Syntrophobacter fumaroxidans MPOB: one gene and its partner. The protein of the gene in region 1 interacts with the protein of each later gene in a pairwise test. Links are inferred from orthologs where the notes say so. Each region holds a gene or a part of one and is shown on either strand. Other genes may lie near its edges. The genes, in order: grpE and SFUM_RS03295.

Region 1 (6,455 bases):
TGGACCATCTTTTCGGCGTCCGGAGGCGTCGTCCCGGTGAGAGACGGGCGACTCGGAGCCTGTTCGGCAGGTTGCTGGGAACCGGGACATCCGGCAAGGAATGCAACCGTTACCACCAGCAGCAAAATCCGGGAGTATCTGCTAATCCGTTTCATATATGCCTCGATGCATTGAAATGGCGAAGTCCTCGAGCGCCGATCCCGATACGGGCAGACTCTCCGCTCCGCGCATGACAAAACCCCCGGGGAACCGCTCCGTTCCCCGTCGGCTCCGGAACCCCGACCGCGGGCGAAGACAATCTGTTGCAAGAGGAAAATGTATACCCCAAAACGGCGTCAAGGGCACACGAAATTTCATGTGCCCTCAACGTTATAGTCTTCATGCCGATCGCGGATCGCCACGGGCATGCCGAATCGCCGCCGTGTGAACGCCGCGCCCTCATTTCCCGAAAGGGTCGAAAACCTGGGGCGCACGGCGAAGCACGGTCCTCCGCGTCATTTCCGGGCAGGCGATAATCCACGCCGTTCAGCGCCTTTGTGCCCCCGGCATCCACCGGGCCGACGCCTGCATTTTTTCATTCAAAGCCGTCCGGGGCTACTTGTCCTTCACTTCCTGGAAGTCGGCGTCGACGACGTCGTCGTCGGGCTTTTTCTGCGCACCGGCGGACTCGCGCGCTGCCTGCTCCTCCGCTCCGGCCTGGGGACCCTGTTGTTCCGCCGCCCGCTTGTAAGCCTCTTCGGCCACCTTGTGGGAAATCTGCATCAACTGGTCCATGTCTTTCTGGATCGCGTCCTTGTCGCCATCCTCCATGGTCTTGCGCAGCTTTCCGATCTGCTCCTCGATATTCTGACGCGTCTGGGCGTCGATCTTGTCCCCCATGTCCCGCATCGTCCGCTCGGTGCTGTAGATGAGCGTATCCGCCTGGTTCCTGGTTTCCACCAGCTCACGCTTCTTCTTGTCTTCCTCGGCGTGCACTTCGGCTTCCTTCACCAGGTTCTGTATTTCGTCCTTGTTCAGGCCGCTGGAAGCGGTGATCTGAATGGACTGCTCCTTCTGCGTAGCCAGATCCTTTGCCGAGACGTGCACGATGCCGTTGGCGTCGATATCGAAAGTCACCTCGATCTGCGGGATGCCGCGAGGCGCGGACGGGATCCCGACCAGTTCGAAGCGGCCGAGAGTCTTGTTGTTGCTCGCCATCTCCCGCTCCCCCTGAAGAACGTGGATGGAGACCGCCGTCTGGTTGTCCGTGGCGGTGGAGAAGATCTGACTCTTGCGGGTCGGAATGGTCGTGTTGCGCTCGATCAGCCGGGTCATGACCCCGCCCAGGGTCTCGATGCCCAGGGACAGAGGCGTGACGTCCAACAGCAGAACGTCCTTGACGTCGCCCTTGAGCACCCCGGCCTGGATCGCCGCCCCGATTGCAACGACCTCATCCGGGTTGACCCCCTTGTGAGGTTCCTTGCCGAAGAATTCCTGCACCTTCTGCTGGACCCGGGGCATCCGGGTCATGCCGCCCACCAGGATCACCTCGTCAATGGCGGTGCGGCTGAGCCCGGCGTCGCGCAGGGCCTGCTCCATCGGCGGGAGCAGTTGGTCGATGAGGTCTTCCACGAGGGATTCGAGCTTCGCCCGCGAGAGCTTGATGGTCATGTGCTTGGGGCCGGCGGCGTCGGCCGTGATGAAGGGAAGGTTGATCTCCGTCTCCATCGTGGACGACAGCTCGATCTTGGCCTTTTCCGCCGCTTCTTTCAGCCGTTGCAGCGCCATCTTGTCGCTGCGAAGGTCGATTCCATAGTCTTTCTTGAATTCGTTGGCGAGCCAGTCGATGATGCGCTGGTCGAAGTCTTCCCCGCCCAGGTGGGTGTTCCCGTTGGTCGACTTGACTTCGAACACCCCCTCCCCGATCTCGAGGATGGAAATATCGTAAGTGCCGCCGCCGAGATCGAACACGGCGATCTTCTCGTCCTTCTTGCGGTCGAGGCCGTAGGCGAGGGATGCCGCCGTCGGTTCGTTGATGATCCGCAGCACCTCGAGACCGGCGATCTTGCCCGCGTCCTTGGTGGCCTGCCTCTGGCTGTCGTTGAAGTAGGCGGGAACCGTGATCACCGCTTCGGTCACCTTCTCGCCCAGGTAATCTTCGGCGGTCTGCTTCATTTTCATCAGGATGAAAGCGGATATCTCCGTGGGGCTGTACTCCCTGCCCCGGATGGAAATGTGCGCGTCGTCGTTCTTCGCCTTCGCGATCTTGTAAGGCAGGATCTTCACGTCCTGCTGGACCTCGCGGGACTCGTACTTTCGCCCGATGAGCCGCTTCACGGCGAAAATCGTGTTTTCCGGGTTCGTGATCGCCTGTCGTTTGGCCACTTGGCCCACCAGGCGCTCTCCACTATCCGTAAAGGCCACCATGGAGGGTGTGGTGCGACCGCCTTCGGCGTTCGGAAGTACTTTGGGGTCCTTGCCCTCCATGATTGCAACCACCGAGTTCGTGGTTCCAAGATCGATACCGATCACTTTGCTCATTTAACTGCCTCCTTTGTAAATACCAAGCCTTTCCCAACCGTTCGATCAGAAGAGTATGCAATCTCCGCCCGGTGTAAGAAGTGTGAATCCTTGCCAAACATAGTGGTCGCACAACGTTTGTACAACCCGTCGCCGCAGCTTTTCCCGCAAAAAGCCCGGCAAAATCATCGACTACGTGTCACCGGCGGCTTTCGACACCACCACCATGGCGGGACGCAGCAGCCGTTCCTTGAGCGTGTAACCTTTCTGGAATTCCCGTATCACCGTGCGTTCGGGATAGTCGGCGACTTCCTCCTGCATCACGGCTTCATGGAAGTTGGGATCGAAAGCGTTGCCCACCGACTCGAACGGCGTGCATCCGAACCGGGCCAGGCTGTCCAGAAAGCCCTTCAACGTCATGCGCACTCCCTCCACCAGGCTCCCGCAGTCCGCCTCGTTCTCGCTGTGCTCCAGGGCGCGCTCGAGGTTGTCGAGCACGGGAAGCAGGTCCTTCATGAGGCCTTCGTTGGCGTAGGCGATCCCTTCGGATTTCTCCCGTTCGAGCCGTTTCCTGGTGTTGTCCAATTCCGCCGCCATGCGCAACAGGCGGTCCTGGGACTGCTTGAGCTCTTCCTCTTTGCGCGCCAGCAACTCCCTGTAGTCGGGTTCCCCGGGCTCAACGGCGACCAGTTCCTCGCTCCCGCTCATCTCCGAGTTCTCGGGAACCTCACCGCCGTTTCCCTTCATATGTTTTTTGGACATCTGTCTCTTTTCCTCCTGCAGCCTGGTATGAAACGGTTCCATATCGCGAAGCCGGAATCCCGCGGGGCGCGCCGCGCCCGAGCGTCAATCCTCGCCGGGTTCCTCCAGAAGCTGACTCAGCAGGTCCGCCGTGAACTCCACCACCGGAATGATCCGGGAGTAGTCCATCCGCAGCGGGCCGATGACCCCCATCACGCCGAGGAGCGTGTCCCCGCGGCGGTAGGGAGAAGAGATGAGGCTGATCTCATTCAACTCCTGGAGGTCGTTTTCCGTCCCGAGGATGATCTGCACCCCCGTGGAATTCCTGAGCGTCCGGTCCAGGAGCCGGATGATCCTGGATTTGTCCTCGAAGGCGTCCAGAATGCGCCTCATGCGGTCCACGTCGGCGAATTCCGGGTTGTTGAGAAGATTCGTCCGTCCCTCGATATAGACGTCGCTGCTCTCCAGGTTTTGCTGAAAAACCCGGTCGGTGATCTTCAGGGCCCGGGAATAGAGCTGATCGAAGAGCACCTTTTCGTCGCGCATCTCTTCAAGCACGCGCTGCTTGACTTCGCCGAGCGGCATATCCTCGAGCAGATCGTTGAGGTACCGGCTGTACTTGTCCAGTTCCTCCTGCCCGATGTCCTGCTCCCATTCCACCAGGGTGTGGTGAACCAGGCCCGTCTTGGACACCAGCAGGACCATGATCTGGTGCGCCCTCAGGCGAATGAACTCGATGCGCTTGAAGAGCGTCAGAGTGAGCTTGGGCCAAAGGACCACGCCCGCCTGCCGGCAAAACCGGGACAGCACGCGCGAAGTCCTGCGCAGCAGTTCCTTGACGTCCGGCAGCTCGTTCCTGAAGGCCTCGCGGATCATCTCCCGCTCCCGTTCCTCCAGGGCCTTGAACTGCATGATGGAGTCCAGGTAGAAGCGCAGCCCCCTCTCCGTGGGTATGCGGCCCGCCGATGTGTGGGGCTGGTGCAGGAACCCCATCTCCTCGAGATCCGCCATCACGTTGCGAATCGTGGCGGAACTGACGTTTACCCCGTATCGCTTCGAGATGGTCCTCGACCCCACCGGTTCCCCGGTGTGGATATAATCGGTCACCACAGCTTCCAGGACGTGCTGATCGCGCTTGGACAAGTCGCTCACGGAAGACTCCCCCGCATCTTGTTAGCACTCTGCCAGAAAGAGTGCCAGCCTAACCTAGTGACGAACGCCCGTTTTGTCAAGTAGCACAAAGGGCTTGCGCCGCAATATGTCCGCGGGGTTCATGGGGAAAGGAAAACGGGTGATGAACGGAAGGCGGTGCAAAAGGATTGCGCCGCGACCCACGCACGGACGGATGGGTATCGATGGGCGAGGATCGTCGCGTCTTCCCGTCGCCGCGGCCCGAACGGATGCGGGAGCGCATGGATAACCACGGGCAGGGCCGGGGATAAGAGCGCGGCAACGACGGGTGCGGCGGTGCGTCCGTGTCATCGGAGGAGGAGCCGGGCGAGCGGGCCGGCGTGTTTGAGGTAGGGCTGCACCAGGGCCGGGATGAGGCGGCCGGCCAGGCCCAGGAACACCGCTCCGAAACACAGGCCGCTTGCCCCGATGAGGCAGAACGCGGACAGGTAGGGGTGTTCGAGGGACCGGAAGATGTCCAGGCGGCCGAGGATGAAAGCGGGCACGGCGGCGGCGAGCGACAGGGCCGCGAGCTTGAGCAGGCCGGGGAGCAGCCCCGTGAAGGTTGCGCTCCCGAACCGCCGCCGCCAGGACCAGGACAGGACGGCTGAATAGAGGAAAATTCCGGCGGCGCTGGCGACGGCCACTCCCGTTGCCCCGAGGGACTCCGTCAGGAAATAGAACACGGGTATGGAAACGAGGGTGGTGAGGGTGCCCAGCAGGGCCGGGGTAAGGGTGTCCCGGGTGGCGTAGAACGCCCGCCCGAGGATCTGCTGGTATCCCCAGCAGAAAACGACGGCGAGCATGATTTGCAGCAGCCGCGCGGTGTGGACCGTATCCTGGGCGGTGAAGTGCCCCTGCTGAAAGATGAGGCGGATGGTCGGCTCGGCCACGATCATCATCCAGGCCGTCAGGGGCACGAGCAGCGTCATGGTGTTTTGCAGGGCGGTGTTGAGCGTCGCGCAGAAGCGGGGCAGCTCGTCTTTGGCGTGGAGCTCCGCCAGGAAGGGGTAGGAGGCGACGCCCGCCGCCTGTGCCACCACTCCGACGGGCACGAGCATGATCCGGCGGGCGTAGTTCAGCCAGCTGATGGCGCCGATTCCGGCAAGGGATCCGAAGATCCGCACCAGCTGCTCGTCGAGCACGACGATGGATTGGCCGATCATGAGGGGCAGGGCCATCCGGAGGAACGGTTTCATGCCGGGATGGACCAGTGCGGGGCGTAACTTCATGCCGCCGGTCCGTCGCGCGGCGAGCCAGGGCAGGAAGAGGTTGCCCGCGAACGCCCCGGCGAGGACGCCCCAGCAGAAGCCTTCCATGCCTCTCGACCGCATCAGGATGCCCCCGGCGATGATGAAAAAGTTGTAGACGAGCGGGACCAGGGCCGGAACGAAAAACTGCTTCTGCAGGTAGAGAATGGCGGTGAAGCACGATCCCAGCAGAAAGCACACCTGAGCGGGCAAAACGATGCGCAGGAAGTACGCCAGCCGCTCCAGGGCTTCCGGGGGGAGACCCGGGGCCGCAAGGCGGGCCAGTTGAGGCGCGAACAGCATGGCGACGGCGGTGACGAGCGAAATCACCAGGGCGATCCAGGTGAGGACCGTGGAGAAGAAGCGCCAGCCGTCCTCGCGGTCGCGTTCGAAGGCGGCCGCCAGGAGGGGGATGAGCGTGATGGAGAAATAGGCCCCGGCGAGCAGGTAGTTGATGAAATCGGGGATGACGAAGGCGGCGAAATAGACGTCGGATTCCCGGGTGGCCCCGAACAGGTAGGAGATGAGCTTGTCGCGGATGAGGCCCATGAAGCGGGACAAAAAGATGCTCACGCCCATGATCAGGGCGGCCGCTCCCATCTGCTGCCTGCTGCGCCAGAATGCCATGAATCCGTGCTCCGCCGGGTTGCGCGTGCCGGGGTCGCGAGCGCGGCCCTCGTTCAAGCGCCTGCATGTGATCGATCGATCCCCACGCCGGTGTCGCGCGCGCGACCCTTGTCCGGACGATGCGAACTCCGCTCCAATCGTTCGTCATGAACGCGTCGGCTTCGGCCC
Region 2 (6,583 bases), 510 kb from region 1 along the record:
GTAGAGAAAAAGACCGACCATGATTCCGACAGAGCCGGTGAGCAAGGCGATTCCCGAGAGGCCGATGGACTTCGTGTAGTTGAGGAGCCTGACCCCCATCTCCACGCCCATCATGGTGCCGCCCACCATGGCGAGCCCCAGGACCCAGTCGATGTTTCCCAATTGGCGGTGCCTGATGGTCGCAACGACCGACTTGCCGGCGATGTGGGTGACGTCGATTCCGGAGGCCATGTACCCGGGAAAACCGAATACGATCAGAGCGGGCGTGACCATGTAACCGCCGCCCACCCCGATGAAACCTCCAACCATGCCGACCGTCATGCCGGTCAGGACGAGAAGGAATATTGGCGCTTGAACTCCTGCAATGATGAAGTCAAACATGAATCCGTCTCCTTTCAGGTCAGTGAACACCCTCGTAGTGCTTGATCTTGGTGAGCTTAAGCCCGCACATGTCCGTGAACCCCTCGGCCATCATGCCCAGGGCAAACCCCAGGACCAGGATGAACGCTACGCACCAGGCACCGCCCCATTCGCTCGTTTGGATGCCTTTGTGCTTGAAGGTGTCCTTGAACTTGAACCCCTTGGCTTCTTTGACCTGCATCGGCACCGTCACCTTCAAGGTATTTCCGTCGAGAGTGACCCGTTTGCCCTCCTCGACCGTTTTCTTGTCGATGATGCCGTTGGTGTTGGCCGGAAGACGGTCTCCCTTCTTCACCGGGACGGCCTGCAACCCTTCGATTGTCTCGAAGGAACCGATCTGCAGAACGGCCGGTTTGTCCTTGCCGGCATCTTTGAAAGCATTCGCATTGACGGCCCAGCCGTCGGATTTCGCCTTGTAGTAATACCACGATACCAGAGTTCCGTTGTAGTACTCGATCCATAGATAACTAATGAGTGCTGCGGCTATCGCAGTCCAGACGACGAACTTGATCGTACCTTTTGTCTTTGATGGTTCAGCCATGCCGGTAACTCCTCTATCCAGTGTGCAATTCCACTTCCAAAAGGTCGTCAGCGTCCCATGATCTTTCCGTGGATAGTCACCTCCTTATCGTTATCTGTTGTCGATTATGAAAAACCCACCACAGTCCCTCTACCGGCAACAAGGGGGGAGCCGGTCGAAACAGGAAAGAACACCACCGGCCGCTCGGCCGACGCTTGTCTGAAGCTGCGCGGGGACCGCGCCGCCAAAAACTCACCTCGTGAAGTATTGCACAATTTGCCGCGCAATTCCCGCCCGCTAAACCCCGCCAGCGCGGACGGACCGTCGTCGGACATACCGTTCTCGGGTACGTCCGCATTTTTCATTTTCAAGGAATCTGCGAAGGGAAACACCGGGATGCGCCGACGCAGGGAGGCCGAGCTTACCCCGGAAAACCCCTCTCGTTCGAACGACCTTCATAACCCGGGACCCCTTGCCCGGGGCAGTACCGTTCCTTTCAAGACCGGGAGAAGCACCATCGCAGATGCTCAGCCGCCTGCCTGGGCAGGCTGGTTAGTTCAGGATGCCACATTCAACCAACTCGACCATTTGCGCGACCCATTGTAAATAGACGAAACCTGCTTGTCAACAATCATGTGACACGATTAAGTGACATAATCACCTGATATCACTAAAGTGAAACTATCAGGTGACACAGCAAAATCATCGGGGAGCCTGCTTTTTCAGTCGCGGAGCGTCCGGAACATCTTATGCGCATCCGATACGGGACCTTACTCTCTTATGTCGTTCGCGAGCCGCCGTCCTGTCGAAATGCCCGCGACGCCGCACCGGCTGTTCGCAAGCCCTCCGCATCGATTCCGGAGTGCGCGAAGGCAGGGACATTCTATATGAATTTCACGGATTATGAAGAAAAACATGGTGGTTAAGCTCAAAAGTCTTATATTTCAGTTCAAGTCGTTCGACCTTTCCCGACCCGTCGTTTCGGACCTCCTGGGCGCCCGTTCCGGGCAGATGGAAGGCCTGGACTGCGGGCCTCTCCATCGGCCGCGGGACCGCAAACGTTTAGGAATACAAATGAGAGCCGTGCGATCGTGAACGATTCGGACTCAACAAGGAGCGTCGGGGAATTCGGGACCGTAACCGCAGCGCAGGCCATTTTGGGCGAATCCGCCCGGCTGCCCTGGCACAGACGGCTCCTGCCTTTCCTGGGACCGGCCTTCGTGGCGGCGGTCGCCTATATCGATCCGGGGAATTTCGCAACGAACATCCAGAGCGGCGCCAGGTTCGGTTATGCCTTGTTGTGGGTCGTGATCGCCAGCAATGCAATGGCGATCCTGATCCAGGTCCTGTCGGCCAAGCTCGGTATCGCATCGGGGTTCAATCTTGCCGAAGTCAGTCGTGAGAGGCTGCCGGTCCCGCTGGTGTGGGTCATGTGGGTGGTGATGGAGGCCGTGGCCATGGCGACGGATCTGGCCGAATTCATCGGCGCGGCGGTGGGTTTCTTTCTTCTTTTCCACATTCCGCTGTTTTGGGCCGGGTTGCTCACGGCTTTGATCACCTTCCTGATCCTGGGTCTGCAGCGATACGGGTTCCGTCCCTTCGAGGCGGTGATCAGCGTGCTGATCGGCATCGTGGCGCTCTCGTATCTCATCGAGCTCGTGCTGGTGCGTCCGGATTGGGGGCAGATCGTGCAGGCCGCCGTGGCGCCGGGGTTCAAGGGGGATGAAAGCGTTTTGCTGGCGGCGGGAATTCTCGGGGCGACGGTCATGCCCCACGTGATCTATCTGCACTCGGCCCTGACGCAGGGGCGTATCGTGGTGAGGGATCCCGCAAAGCTCAAGCGACTGTTCCGCTTCGAATTGATGGACGTGGTGATCGCCATGAGCATCGCCGGGGCGGTCAATTGCGCCATGCTCATCATGGCGGCCGGGACGTTCCACGCGAAGGGGATGGTCGAGGTCGGGACGATCGAGGAGGCGTACCGAACGCTGAGCCCGCTGCTGGGGAACGCCGCGAGCACGATTTTCGCCATATCGCTCCTGGCCTCCGGGCTTTCCTCGTCTGCCGTGGGCACCATGTCCGGGCAGGTGGTGATGCAGGGGTTCATGCGGTTTCATATCCCGTTGTGGATTCGAAGACTGGTGACCATCCTGCCTTCCCTGATCGTCATCGGGCTCGGCCTGGACCCGACCCATACGCTCGTGGTGAGCCAGGTGGTGCTCAGTTTCGGACTGCCGTTTGCGGTGATTCCCCTGGTTATTTTCACGAGCGATGCAAAGCTCATGGGCGTCCTGGCGAACCGGCCGACGACGACGGTAATCGCTTATGCCGTGGCCGCATTGATTCTTTCTTTGAACGTTTACCTGCTGTACACTCTTGCTTTCGGCGGATGATTTACGGGTGGGGAGCGCCTCGCCGTGCCGGAGGGTTATTCGATGTTTTCACGCATGCTGGTGCCGCTGGATGGCTCGCGCCTGGCCGAATCGGTGCTGGGAATCGTCGAGCGGCTGGGAAGACTTACGGGGTGTGCCGTCACGCTCCTGCACGTGATCGAGAAGGCTCCTCCCTTCAACATCCATGGCGATACGCACCTGCGTGAAGCGCGGGAAGCGGAAACGTACCTCCGGACGATCGCTGAACGGCTGCGAGCTTGCGGGCTGTCGGTGGACATGCACGTCCATACCGTGCCTCTGGGGGACATTCCGCGGAGCATTGCGGAGCACGCGGCGGAGCTCGATCAGGACTTGGTCGTGCTCTGCACACACGGCAGGGGAGGGGTGAAGCGGTTTGTGTTCGGCAGCAACGCCGAACAGGTGGTAACGCACGGCCTGACGCCGGTGCTGCTCGTGAGGGCCGATGAGGAGGGTGCGGCACGGGTTTTCGGACCCGATCGGATTCTGATCCCGGTCGAGCCGGGGGCACCCGGGGAGGCCGCCGTCCGGGCGGGGGCGGAGATGGCCGGGTTGACCGGGGGCGAGCTTCACCTTCTGAGCATCGTTCCAACGCCGGGAAGCGTGAGTGCGGAAGAGGCCGCGACCGGCCGGTTCATTCCACGCGCCGCCCGGCATGTGTTGGAGATGGCCGCGGAGGAGGCCGCCGTTGCGCTCACGGGCGAAGTCGAGAGGCTTGCGGCGGCTGGGATCAAGGTTAGAGGAAGGGTCGAGCGCGGAGAGGCGGCGGCCGTGCTGGTCGAGTGTGCGCGCAAAGTCGATGCCGACCTGATCGTCATGCCCACGAAAGGTCCTGCCGGGCTGGGCGGCTTTTGGGCGAACGCGCCGGCACGAAAGGTGGCGGCGCAATTCGACGGTCCGCTGCTGTTGATACGGGCTCCGGAAGAGCCTGGACGGCAAGGCCGCGTCTGCACTGGGACAACGTCATGAAGTGAACAGGGGTGCCGAGGGGTATGATCAATCGTGTCGGTTTGCGGGGCGGAATCCTGACGGTGATCGTTTTGCTCGTGTCGGTGACCATTGCCTCGAGCCTGTTGGGCATCTGGTGGATACGGCGCGCCACCTCGCTTTTCGTCAATTCCATTGACACGAGCGTGGCGGCCGTGAACGTCACCCAGGAGCTCGAAACGGCTCTGGCCATGCAGAGGGGGTTGTTGAGCTACTATTTCCTGGACGGGAACGCCGAGTGGCTGACCCAGCTGGATCATCACCGTTTGGGATTCGAGGAATGGCTGAAGAAGGCGAGGGAGCTGTCCCGTTCGGACAGGCACCATGAGCTGCTCAACGAAATCGAGTCCAAGTACGTTCGTCATAACGGCGCAAGGGACCAGGCGATAAGCCTCTATGATTCCGGGAACAGGGATGGCGGCCTGAAGCTCGTCCGGGAAACCCGCAATCCCTTCTATTCCGTAAGGGAGCTTTGCGAGCAGTACAAACAGATGCAGTACCGCGAAATATCCCTGGTGAGGACAAACATCCTGGAACGGATGAGCCTCCTGCGTTCCATTTCCTTCGCGGTCATGGGTTTGGGGATCGCGCTCGGCCTTGGGCTTGTGATCCTGATTCACAGGCGGATCCTCGAGCCCATCGGCCGGCTGGCCGTCGAGACCGGACGAACGGGTTCCCGCCCCGCCGATGAGGTGAAAGCTCTGGCGGAGAATGTGCACGGGCTGCTCAAGGACGTGGACCGGACCCAGACCCAGTTGCAACAGAGCAGGGAGCATCTGCTCCAGTCCGAGAAGCTGGCCCTCGTGGGGAAACTGGCGGCAGGGGTGGCGCACAGTATCCGCAACCCGTTGACATCGGTGAAGATGCGCCTTTTCACGATGGAAAGGACCCTCGACCTGTCCTCCAACCAGAAGGAGGACTTCGACGTGATCTCCGATGAGATTCGTCACATCGACAACATCCTGCAAAACTTCCTTGAGTTCTCACGGCCTCCGAAGCTTAAGATGCAGCGGATCAGCCCGTCCGATGTCGTGGACATGGCGATCCAGTTGCTGCGGCACCGGATCGAATCTTACGGGGTCACGCTCGAGCTTTACCGGCAGCGCCGGCTGCCGGAGATCGAGGGGGATCCCGAGCAACTCAAGGAAGTCCTGGTGAACCTCATCGTCAACGCCTGCGAGGCGATGGGGGATGGAGGGAAGATCCTGATCCGCGAGGAGGAGGGGGTCACCGAACCGCAGGGGCGCGTGGCTGTGGTGCGCGTGAGCGACAATGGGCCCGGGATCCCGGAGGCTATCCGGGAGAAGGTGTTCCAGCCCTTTTTCAGCACCAAGGAGGAGGGCACCGGGCTGGGGTTGAGTATTGCCGCGAGGATCATCGAGGAACACAAAGGCTGTCTCAATCTGCGGGCCCGGCAGAGCAAGGGGGCCACGTTCATCATTACGCTTCCGTGTAAGGAGGACGGCGCTTGGCTGCGATCCTGATTGTGGATGACGATCCTCAACTGCGGCAGAGCTTCGAGAAGCTGCTCAGCCAGGAAGGGCATTCCGTCAAGACGGCGCCTTCGGGGGAGGCCGGGCTGGCCGTCGCGCGCTCGGCCGAGCTGGACCTGCTCATCATGGATGTGTGCCTGCCCGGCATGAGCGGTCTCGAAACGTTCCAGGCGATACGCCGGTTCGAACCGCGGCTGCCGGTCATCATCATGACGGCGTTCGGGACCACCGAGACGGCCATCGAGGCGACGAAAATGGGGGCCTTCGACTACGTGCTCAAGCCCTTCAACATCCCCGAAATCCTGGTGCTGATCGATCAGGCCATCGAGGCGGGGCGGTTCATGAGATCGCGCGTCGAGCTGGACGTCATCCCCGAGGCGGCCTCCAAGGAAGCCATCGTCGGACGGAGCAAGGCCATGCAGGAGGTTTACAAGGCCATCGGCAGGGTCGCATCCACCGACGCCACGGTGCTGATCAGAGGGGAATCGGGAACGGGCAAGGAACTGGTTGCGAGGGCCATCTACCAGCACAGCCAAAGGGCCGACAAGCCGTTTCTGGTGATCAACTGTGTGGCCATACCGGAAACCCTGCTCGAAAGCGAGCTGTTCGGCTATGAAAAGGGCGCGTTTACGGGCGCGGTCAATCGCCGGGTCGGGAGAATCGAGCAAGCCAACGGGGGCACGGTTCTGCTCGATGAAATCGGGGACATGCCGTTCTCGATCCAGGCGAAGATTCTGAGGCTGCTGCAGGAG

The links.
Region 2: the proteins of grpE (region 1) and SFUM_RS03295 interact in binary tests that used the Escherichia coli proteins (3 or more experiments, as listed by UniProt). The link is inferred for Syntrophobacter fumaroxidans MPOB from one-to-one orthologs.

What each region holds. Positions count from the first base shown.
Region 1 is NC_008554.1:1,275,267-1,281,721, reverse strand. What follows is about bases 1,477-4,321. They hold grpE (nucleotide exchange factor GrpE), read right to left. Parts: upstream 3,262-4,321; coding sequence 2,692-3,261; downstream 1,477-2,691. Other genes in these bases: hrcA (heat-inducible transcriptional repressor HrcA), read right to left, coding at 3,346-4,321; dnaK (molecular chaperone DnaK), read right to left, coding at 1,477-2,520. In the rest of the region: SFUM_RS05390 (penicillin-binding protein activator), read right to left, coding at 1-155; more of dnaK, read right to left, coding at 595-1,476; more of hrcA, read right to left, coding at 4,322-4,392; murein biosynthesis integral membrane protein MurJ, read right to left, coding at 4,719-6,287. UniProt on the Escherichia coli protein: Participates actively in the response to hyperosmotic and heat shock by preventing the aggregation of stress-denatured proteins, in association with DnaK and GrpE. It is the nucleotide exchange factor for DnaK and may function as a thermosensor.
Region 2 is NC_008554.1:767,340-773,922, forward strand. What follows is about bases 1,243-4,215. They hold SFUM_RS03295 (Nramp family divalent metal transporter), read left to right. Parts: upstream 1,243-2,097; coding sequence 2,098-3,333; downstream 3,334-4,215. Other genes in these bases: SFUM_RS22835 (hypothetical protein), read left to right, coding at 1,243-1,546; SFUM_RS03300 (universal stress protein), read left to right, coding at 3,376-4,215. In the rest of the region: SFUM_RS03275 (sulfite exporter TauE/SafE family protein), read right to left, coding at 1-381; SFUM_RS03285 (hypothetical protein), read right to left, coding at 401-961; more of SFUM_RS22835, read left to right, coding at 1,019-1,242; more of SFUM_RS03300, read left to right, coding at 4,216-4,320; SFUM_RS03305 (sensor histidine kinase), read left to right, coding at 4,344-5,822; SFUM_RS03310 (sigma-54-dependent transcriptional regulator), read left to right, coding at 5,807-6,583. UniProt on the Escherichia coli protein: H(+)-stimulated, divalent metal cation uptake system. Involved in manganese and iron uptake. Can also transport cadmium, cobalt, zinc and to a lesser extent nickel and copper. Involved in response to reactive oxygen.